Regions from separate parts of the Cellulosimicrobium sp. 72-3 genome, predicted to be linked through region 2. Evidence: riboswitches for the same ligand, from Rfam matches in the RefSeq annotation. Region 2 holds a riboswitch; the other holds the start of a gene.
What was found. A riboswitch is a leader RNA that binds a small molecule or an ion and turns the genes downstream of it on or off. The one in region 2 is predicted to bind FMN.
Positions count from the first base shown of each region.

Region 1: linked by a shared signal. The riboswitch ahead of ribD (bifunctional diaminohydroxyphosphoribosylaminopyrimidine deaminase/5-amino-6-(5-phosphoribosylamino)uracil reductase RibD) and the one ahead of pnuC (nicotinamide riboside transporter PnuC) in region 2 are both predicted to bind FMN.

Region 1 is NZ_CP053419.1:2,068,936-2,073,284, reverse strand. Features, by position in the region: gene ribB (3,4-dihydroxy-2-butanone-4-phosphate synthase) at 1-1,083, opposite strand, end outside; gene HKK73_RS09395 (riboflavin synthase) at 1,080-1,703, opposite strand; gene ribD (bifunctional diaminohydroxyphosphoribosylaminopyrimidine deaminase/5-amino-6-(5-phosphoribosylamino)uracil reductase RibD) at 1,703-2,836, opposite strand; FMN riboswitch at 2,995-3,120, opposite strand; gene rpe (ribulose-phosphate 3-epimerase) at 3,418-4,086, opposite strand; gene HKK73_RS09380 (GNAT family N-acetyltransferase) at 4,138-4,349, shown strand, end outside.
Region 2 is NZ_CP053419.1:3,623,410-3,627,758, reverse strand. Features, by position in the region: gene HKK73_RS16250 (acyl-CoA dehydrogenase family protein) at 1-752, opposite strand, end outside; gene pnuC (nicotinamide riboside transporter PnuC) at 919-1,629, opposite strand; FMN riboswitch at 1,779-1,904, opposite strand; gene HKK73_RS16240 (TetR/AcrR family transcriptional regulator) at 2,087-2,845, opposite strand; gene HKK73_RS16235 (MOSC domain-containing protein) at 2,929-3,390, shown strand; gene HKK73_RS16230 (hypothetical protein) at 3,559-3,819, opposite strand; gene HKK73_RS16225 (hypothetical protein) at 4,057-4,344, opposite strand; gene HKK73_RS16220 (TetR/AcrR family transcriptional regulator) at 4,341-4,349, opposite strand, start outside.

The DNA.
Region 1 (4,349 bases), 1.6 Mb from region 2:
CAGCTCGTACGCCCCGATCTTCGCCAGCAGCCCGATCCCCCGACCCTCGTGCCCCCGCAGGTACACCACCGCACCCCCCTCCGCCGCGACCCGCCCCAACGCCGCCTCCAGCTGCGGACCGCAGTCGCACCGCAACGACCCGAACGCGTCCCCCGTCAAGCACTCCGAGTGCACCCGCACCACCGGCACCACCTCCGTCCCGACGGCGCTCGCGGCCTCCGCACCGGCCTCGCCCCGACCCGAGGCACCAGCAGGGGGGACCGCAGGGACCAGGGCCACGTGCTCCGCCCCCGTACGCAGGTCCCGGTACCCCACCACCCGGAACCGGCCGTGCACCGTCGGGAGCTCCGCCGACGACGTGCGGTGCACCCGCCGCACCAAAGCCTCCCGACCCGGCACCTCCGTGGCCACCGCAGGCGCAGGGTCGTGCACCCGCCGCCACGCCACCAGGTCCGCGATCGTGATCAGCACCAACCCGTCACGCTCCGCCAACGCCGCCGCGTCCCCCAGACGCATCATCGACCCGTCGTCGTGTACCAGCTCCGCGATACCCCCTACCTCACCCCTCCCCGCCAGACGCACCAGGTCCACCGCGGCCTCCGTGTGCCCCGCACGATGCAGCACACCCCCCGGCACCGCCCGCAACGGCAGCACGTGACCCGGCCGGATCAGGTCCCCCGCACCCGACCCCGGGTCCGCCAGCACCCGCAACGTCCGCGCCCGGTCCTCCGCCGAGATCCCCGTCGACACCCCCGTCGCCGCGTCCACCGTCACCGTGTACGCCGTCCGCCGCGGGTCCTGGCTGTGCGGCACCATCAACGGCAGCTCCAACGCGTCCGCCCGCACCGCCGGCATCGGCGCGCACAGGTACCCCGACGAGTGCCGGATCGTCCACGCCACCCACTCCGCCGACACCCCCTGCGCCGCGAACACCACGTCCGCCTCATTTTCCCGGTCCGGCGAGTCCGCCACCAGCACCGGACGCCCCGCCCGGATCGCCGCCAACGCCTCCTCGACCGACCCCGGCCGCACGCCCTCCGACCCCTCCGGCACCGCGGCGCTCGCGGACCCCGCGCCCGTCACGACGCGCTCCCGGGGACCACGCCGGACACCAGCAGGCGTTCGACGTACTTCGCGAGCACGTCCACCTCGAGGTTCACCCGGTCGCCCGGCACCAGGGCACCGAGGATCGTCGCCTCGAGCGTCGTCGGGATCAGCGAGACACCGAACGTCTCCTCGTCCACGTGCGTCACCGTCAACGACACCCCGCTCACCGCGATCGAACCCTTCTCCGCCACGTAGCGCGTCAGCCCCCCAGGCGCGGAGAGCACCAGGTCGTCCCACCGCTCCCCCGGCGCGCGGCTCACGAGCGTCCCGACGCCGTCCACGTGGCCCTGCACCACATGACCGCCCAGCCGCGCGTCCGCCCGGACGGCCCGCTCCAGGTTCACCGGCGACCCCGCCACGAGGTCACCCAGCGCAGTCCGACGCAACGACTCCGGCATCACGTCCGCCGTGAACGACCCGTCGCCCCCGAGGCTCGTGACCGTCAGGCACACCCCGTTCACCGCGATCGAGTCACCGAGCCCCGCGTCCGACGCCGCGAGCGGCCCCTCGACCGTGAGCACCGCGTCCTCCCCCACGCCGCCCGGGAACCCGATCCCCCGGACCCTGCCGATCTCCTCCACGATCCCCGTGAACATCAACCCACCCGTCCTTCCGTGCTCCTCCTGGACACCACCAGCGCGTCGTCCCCGACACGCCTCACCTCCACCGTGCGGAACCGGTGCGCGTCGGTGATCGTCGCCACACCCAACCCGTCCACCGCTCGCCGCCCGCTCCCCAGCAGCACCGGCGCCACGTACGCGTGCAGCTCGTCCACCGCGCCCGCGGCCAGGAACGCCGTCGCCAGCGTCGGACCGCCCTCCACCAGCACGTGCCGCACCTCGCGCTCCGCGAGCCGCTCCAGCACCTCACCGACGTCCCGCGTCAGCACGTGCACCAGCTCGCCACCCTCCCCGCGGACCCGCGCCGCCGGCGGGACACCCCGCAAACCCACGACCACGCGCAACGGCTGGTGCTCCGCCAGACGCACGGCGCTCGCGGCCTCGTGGGACGAGCCGCGGGCGGGCACCCGCGCGGTGAGCTCGGGGTCGTCGGCCAGGAGCGTGCCCGTGCCGACGGCGATCGCGTCCACCTCCGCGCGCACGCGGTGCGCGTGCTCGCGCGCCGCGGGCCCGGTGATCCACCGGCTCGTCCCGTCCTCCGCGGCGACGTAGCCGTCGAGCGTCGTGGCCGTCTTGAGCGTCACGTACGGCGTGCCGCGCCGGACGGCCGTGAGCCACACCCGCAGGAGCTCCTCGCCCTCGGCGGCGCGCAGGCCGCGCACGACGCGGACCCCCGCGGCCCGCAGCCGGTGCGCGCCGCCCGTGGCGACGGGGTTCGGATCGTCGACGGCGAGCACGACCTCCGCCACGCCCGCGGCGACGAGGGCGTCGGCGCACGGGCCGGTGCGACCGGTGTGGGCGCACGGCTCGAGCGTCACGACCGCCGTCGCGCCGGCCACGTCGACGCCGCGCGCCCGAGCGTCCGCGAGGGCCGCCGCCTCGGCGTGCGGCGTCCCCGCGCCACGGTGCCACCCCTCGGCGAGCACGGGCCGCGGGTGCGGGTCGAGCGAGTCCGGCGCCGCGCCGTCGGGCACGGGTGCGTCGGGCGGAGGGCCCAGCAGGACGCACCCGACGCGCGGGTTCGGCCCGTGTGCCGGCCCTCGGGCCGCCAGCTCGAGCGCGCGCGTCATCGCGGCGTCGACCGTCAGGGTGCGGGGGTGCTCGCCCATCGTCCTCCTCCCGGGCACGGGTGCTCCGGGGTGAGGGCGGGCGTCGGGTCGAGCCACGAGGGCTCGACGGCGTCGCTCACCACGGCGAGGCCGTCACCGTCCCGGACGAGTGCGCCGGCGGGTCGCCGGAGCACCACGCGCCGAGGCGTGGCCACGCCGCACGTGCTTCCTCCCATCCGGACTTTCACCGTCGGTCCTGGAGTTCCACCAGGTCAACCGCGCGTGGGCGCGGGTCGCGGACTGTCACCGCCGGCTCGGAATTGCACCGACCCCGGAGCACGTTCGTGCGTACTGCGTACTGCAACCGCCGATGTTACTCCGGGTACGCCCCGCGCGGGTGCGACCGGCACGGGTGCGACCGGCGGTCCGACGCGGCCTCGCCCGCCCCGTCGAGGTCGCCGCTCGCGAGCACCGCCTCCCCCTGAGCCGTCGAGCTTCGCCGCCCGACGGCTGGCTCCACCCTCTCCTCCTTGCTCGGTGGTGAGCTTCTCGCGGTCTCGTAGACGGAAGATACGCGCTTGGCACACTATTTTATGTGGAACGAAGAAAGGGCCCGAAGAGGGCCCTTTCTCGTCCTGGCGTCAGTGAGCGTGCGCCGACGCCTCCGCCAGCTCGCGCAGCGCCTGGATCTCCTCGGGCACGTTCTCCGCCCCGTAGACCGCCGACCCGGCGACGAAGACGTTCGCCCCCGCGTCCGCGGCCCGCTCGATCGTCGACCGCGACACTCCCCCGTCGACCTGGATCCACACGTCGAGACCCGACTCGCTCACGGCCTCGCGCGCCCGCCGGATCTTCGGCAGCGTCCCCTCGATGAAGGACTGCCCGCCGAAGCCCGGCTCGACCGTCATGACAAGGATCATGTCCACCTCGGTCAGCAGGTCCAGGAAGGGCTCCACCGGCGTCGCAGGGCGCAGCGCGACGCCTGCGCGGGCTCCCAGGCGGCGGAGCTCGCGAGCGAGCCGCACAGGGGCAGCAGCGGCCTCGGCGTGGAACGTGACCGACGCCGCGCCCGCCTCCGCGTAGGCCGGCGCCCAGCGGTCAGGGTCCTCGATCATGAGGTGGGCGTCGATCGGGACGGGCGACACCTGCGCCAGGCGCTCGAACACCGGCAGCCCGAGCGTGAGGTTCGGCACGAAGTGGTTGTCCATGACGTCGACGTGCGCGTAGTCCGCCGTGGCGATCGCGTTCAGGTCGCGCTCGAGGTTCGCGAAGTCGGCGGACAGGATGCTCGGTGCGATGAGGGCTGCCATGGGCCCAGCCTAGGGGCGCGTGCCGGAGCCCGGTGCTCGTACCCTCGTCGCGTGAGCGACCTCTCCTCCCCCTCCCCCGGCCCGGCCCCTGCCTCCGTTCCCGGCACGCCGCACCGCCCCGGGGACCCGCGCGCCTCCGCGCCCGCCGTGACGGTGCGCCCGGCCACGGTGCACGACCTGCCGCGGGTCGCGGAGATCGCCGCCCCGTTCGTGCGTGACACGTGCGTGACGTTCGAGGAGGAGGTCTGGGACGTCCCGGCGTG
Region 2 (4,349 bases):
GCGGGGACGAACACGTCGTCGAGCACGACGTGCGCCTGCCAGATCGCGCGGAGCGACACCTTGCCGGTGATGGTCGTGCCCGTGTAGCCCGGGTTGTCCTGCGGCACGACGAACCCGTGGACCTGGCCATCGCCGTCGTCGCCGACGAGGCGCGCCCACACGACCGTGATGTGGCCCGACGACCCGTTGCCGATCCACTTCTTCTCGCCGTTCAGCACGTAGCCCTCGACGCCGTCGCGCGTCTCCTTGCGCGCCGTCGTCTCGAGCGAGACGGAGTCCGAGCCGTGGGTGGGCTCGGTGAGCGCGAACGCACCGAGGATCTCCCCGCGCGCCATGGGCTCGGCGTACTTCGCCCGCTGCTCGTCGGAGCCGAGCATCTGGATGCTGCGCAGCGCGAGACCGCCCTGGACGCCGCAGATCGTCGCGACGGAGCCGTCGCCGCGCGACATCTCCATGGCGGCGAGGCCGGCGGCGAGCTGGCTCACGTGCGGACGACCGTCGACGTCGACGCCGTCACGCAGCAGGTCGAGCTCGCCCATGCGCTTGACGAGGTCGAACGGGACCTCGGCGCGCTCCCAGTAGTCGTCGATGACGGGCAGCACCTCGTCCTGGACGAACTGCCGGACGCGCTGCAGGTGGGCGCGGTCCTCCTCGGTCGCGTCGGCGAACGCGCCGGCGTAGTCGAGGTCGAGCGGGGTCGCGAGGTCGTAGGTGGGCTCGGTGACGCCGGGCATGATCGGGGTGGTGGGCATCGGTGCTCCCCTGGGAGGGCGGCTGCGGTCGGTCGACCGTCCTCGACGCGGTTGCCCGGGGTGCGGGCCCGGCGTCGGCGGCGGTCCCTCCCATAGTGCAGCGATACCCCGTCTCAGTCAATCGAGACGGGGTATCGGTGTTGGGTTGGGTCGGGTGACCGGCGGGTCAGGCGGGCGCGCCCGCCGCCGCGGCGTCCGCCTCGGCAGCGGCGGCCGCGCGGCGGTTGACGCGCCACCACACGAAGAACCCGACGAGCGTGAACGCGCCGTAGAACACGTACATGAACGCGGACGCGTAGAAGCCGGCCGAGATCAGCAGGGGCACGCCCACGACGTCCACGGCGACCCAGATGAGCCAGAACTCGACCCAGCCCTTCGCCATGCCGTACGTCGCGAGCAGCGAGCCCATGAAGATCCACGCGTCGGCCCAGACGGGCTCGTACGACTCGAGCGCGCGGAAGACCGGGGTCAGGAGGGCTGTGCCGCCGACGAGCGCGACGACGAGGAACACGCGCTGGCGCCACGACGCCCAGCGCGGCACGACGGCGACGCCGTGGCTGTCCGCGTCGGCGTCACCGAGCCGCGCCTGGGTCTTGCGCCACTGCACCCACCCGTAGACCGACACGACGACGAACATCACCTGGCGGCCCGCCTGGCCGAGCAGGTTGACGGGGTTGGGCGTCGCGAACACCGCGCCGAGGAACACCGTGAGCAGCAGCAGGTTGCCGACGATGCCCACGGGCCACGCCCACACCTTGCGCCGCATGCCGCCCAGCGCCGACGCCAGGCCGAACCCGTTGCCCACGATCTCGCGCCACAGCAGATGCTGGTCGCCGATCGTCAGCTGCGCGTCGAACAGCGCGTGGATCAGGTCCATCGGATGTCCTCGTCCTCCCGGGCACGGGCGCTCCGGGGTGAGGGCGGGCGGCCGGGCCGGGCCACGAGGGCCCGACGGCGTCGCTCACCACGGCGAGACCGCGCCCCGTCGCGCGGGCTCGCGAGAGCCCGGCCGAGGACGGCCGCGCCGCACGTGCTTCCTCCCATCCGGACTGTCACCGTCGGTCCTGGAGTTCCACCAGGTCAACCGCGCGTGGGCGCGGGTCGCGGACTGTCACCGCCGGCTCGGAATTGCACCGACCCCGGAGCACGTTCGTGCGTACTGCGTTCTGCAACCGCCGATGCTACTCGCGCATTCCCCGAGCACGGGACTCGCCCCGCACCGTCCCACGGACTGGAACACGATGCGACCCTGCGCCGCCGAGCAGGTGGTCCTGGTCCGTCCGCGGGCGCAGACGAACCAGGACGACCTGCTCGGCGGGGCGGGGCAGGAGGGGTCAGGCCAGGGCGTCGCGGACGGCGCGCGCGACGTCGTCCGCGACGCCCTGCGCGTCCGCGTCCGCGTCCACCACGGTCACGACGACGCGGCGCGCCGCGGGCACGCCGTCCCCGCTGCGCTCCCGGGCGGCGCCGTCCGGCGCGGCGTACCGGCCGACGGCGGCGCGGCGCAGGTCCGCGAACGCCTCCTCGAGCTGGGGGCGCAGGTCCTGCTCGGGGGAGCGCAGCCACCGGCGCAGGAGCGCGTTGTGCACGGCGACGACGGACGCCGCGAACGCGATGGACGCCGTCGAGCGGCGCTCGTCCGGCGGGAGCGCGTCGCGCAGGTACGCGGTGAACGCGCGCTCGTAGCGGTGGGTCGTGACGAGCTCGCGGTCGCGCAGCGCCGGCACCTGCTGGAGTAGCTGCCAGCGGGCCAGGGACGTCTCGCGCTGCCCGACGTGGTGGTCGAACACCAGCCGCGCCGCGCGGCACACCTCGAGGTACGGGTCGACCGTCGGGTCGGGCGTGAGGTGCCCCTCGGCGTCGGGCACGGGCCGCGTCGCGGCGAGCATGACGACGACCTCGTCGAGCAGGAGCTCGTGGTCCGCGAAGACCACGTCCTCCTTGGACCCGTAGCGGCGGAAGAAGGTGGCGCGGCTGACCTGGGCGGCGTCGGCGATCTCCTCGACGGTCGTCTGCTCGTACCCCTTGCGGGTGAAGAGCTCGATCGCTGCGTCGACGGCCTGGGCATGGGTGCGGCTGCGGACGTCGGTCATGCACCGGACGGTACACCGGTACCCGGCGCTCGCCCGGCCCGGGGCGGTGGCCCTGCGGCGGCGCCGGGTGCGAGGCTGGGGCCATGCCCGACCAGCCTCGCGTGCACGCGATCCACGTCGCGAAGGCCCGTCGACTCCCGACGCGGGTCGTCGCGGCGGTCGAGGCGGAGGAGGGCAAGGGCCTCGTCGGCGACCGGTACCACGGGTCGAAGCACCGGCACGTGACGATCCAGACGCTCACCGACCTGGCGGCCGCCTCCGCGGACCTCGGGCAGGAGATCGACCCCGGTCTGACCCGGCGCAACGTCACGCTCACCCACGGCGACCTGCCCACGAAGCCGGGGTCGTTCCTGCGGATCGGGGACGTCGAGCTCCAGGTGCTCCGGATCGCCGCGCCGTGCCGCCTGCTCGACGACTGGATCGCGGCCGGCGCGATGCGCGCGATGCACGCGCGGGGCGGCGTCGTGTGCCGGCTGCTGTCGTCCGGCACGGTCCGGGCGGGCGACGTCGTGGTGTGGGACGAGGCGGCCGCCGGCGGGGCCTGAGCCCCGGGGCGGCCTCCGGCCCTACGGTGGCCGGGCGCGTGCCGTCGGCAGCGGCGCCCGTGCTTCGACGGTAGACCCGTGGTGGCCCCGCGTCGATGGCTGGGGCGGGTGAGACCGCGGGCGTCGGCGAGATCCCTGGTGCGCGGGCCGCGGGCGCCGGACCGAGGGTCAGCCGCCGAGGAACGCCTTCATCGCGAGGGTCGAGAAGAGCACGGCTCCTGCGGCCACGGCCAGCGCGACGACCCAGCCGTTCGCCCGCTCGACCGGGGGGACGGCGGGCCGACGCGCGGGGGCCGCGCCCCGCCGTCGGGCCCGGGACGCGCGGCGCGCGGTGAAGCGCAGGCCGCGCGCTGCCGCGCGCGCGGACGGCTGGTCGGGTGCGCCGTCGTGGGCGGGGAACGCGGTGTCCCGGGCGGGGGTGGGGGTCACGGTGCGCCTCCGGAGGTTGGCCGGCGCCGCTGACCGGCGCCGTACGGCCAGTCTTCCCCGCGGCGCACCTCGGGCGCGTCGCCCGTCCGGTGGATCCTGCGGCCCACCGGGGTGCGACCTCCGGATGACGAGCGCGTGGTCCTCGTGGCCCGCGAGGTGCACGCTCTCGCGCCGCCGACCGCACGACCGACCCCACGGCCGATCGCACGACGGCCCGGACGAGCGACCGCCCGGCGGTCAGCGCGGGGCGTTCTCCTGGTACCGGGGCCGGCCGCCCCGGGCGGCGCGCTGCAGGTAGCGGACCTCGCGCAGCGCGACGGCCGCGGCGACCACCAGCGGGACCCACGCCCAGACCCGGCCGCGCAGCACGAGCACGAGGCACACGACCGCGACGACGATCCCACCGAGCACGGTCGCGACGCTCGCCCAGCGCACGCCGGTCCGGACGTCGTCGGCCCGCTGCCACCAGCGGCGCAGCCGCTCGCCGAGGCCGGGGCGGGGTGCCGGCCCCGGGCTGACGCTCATGCGCG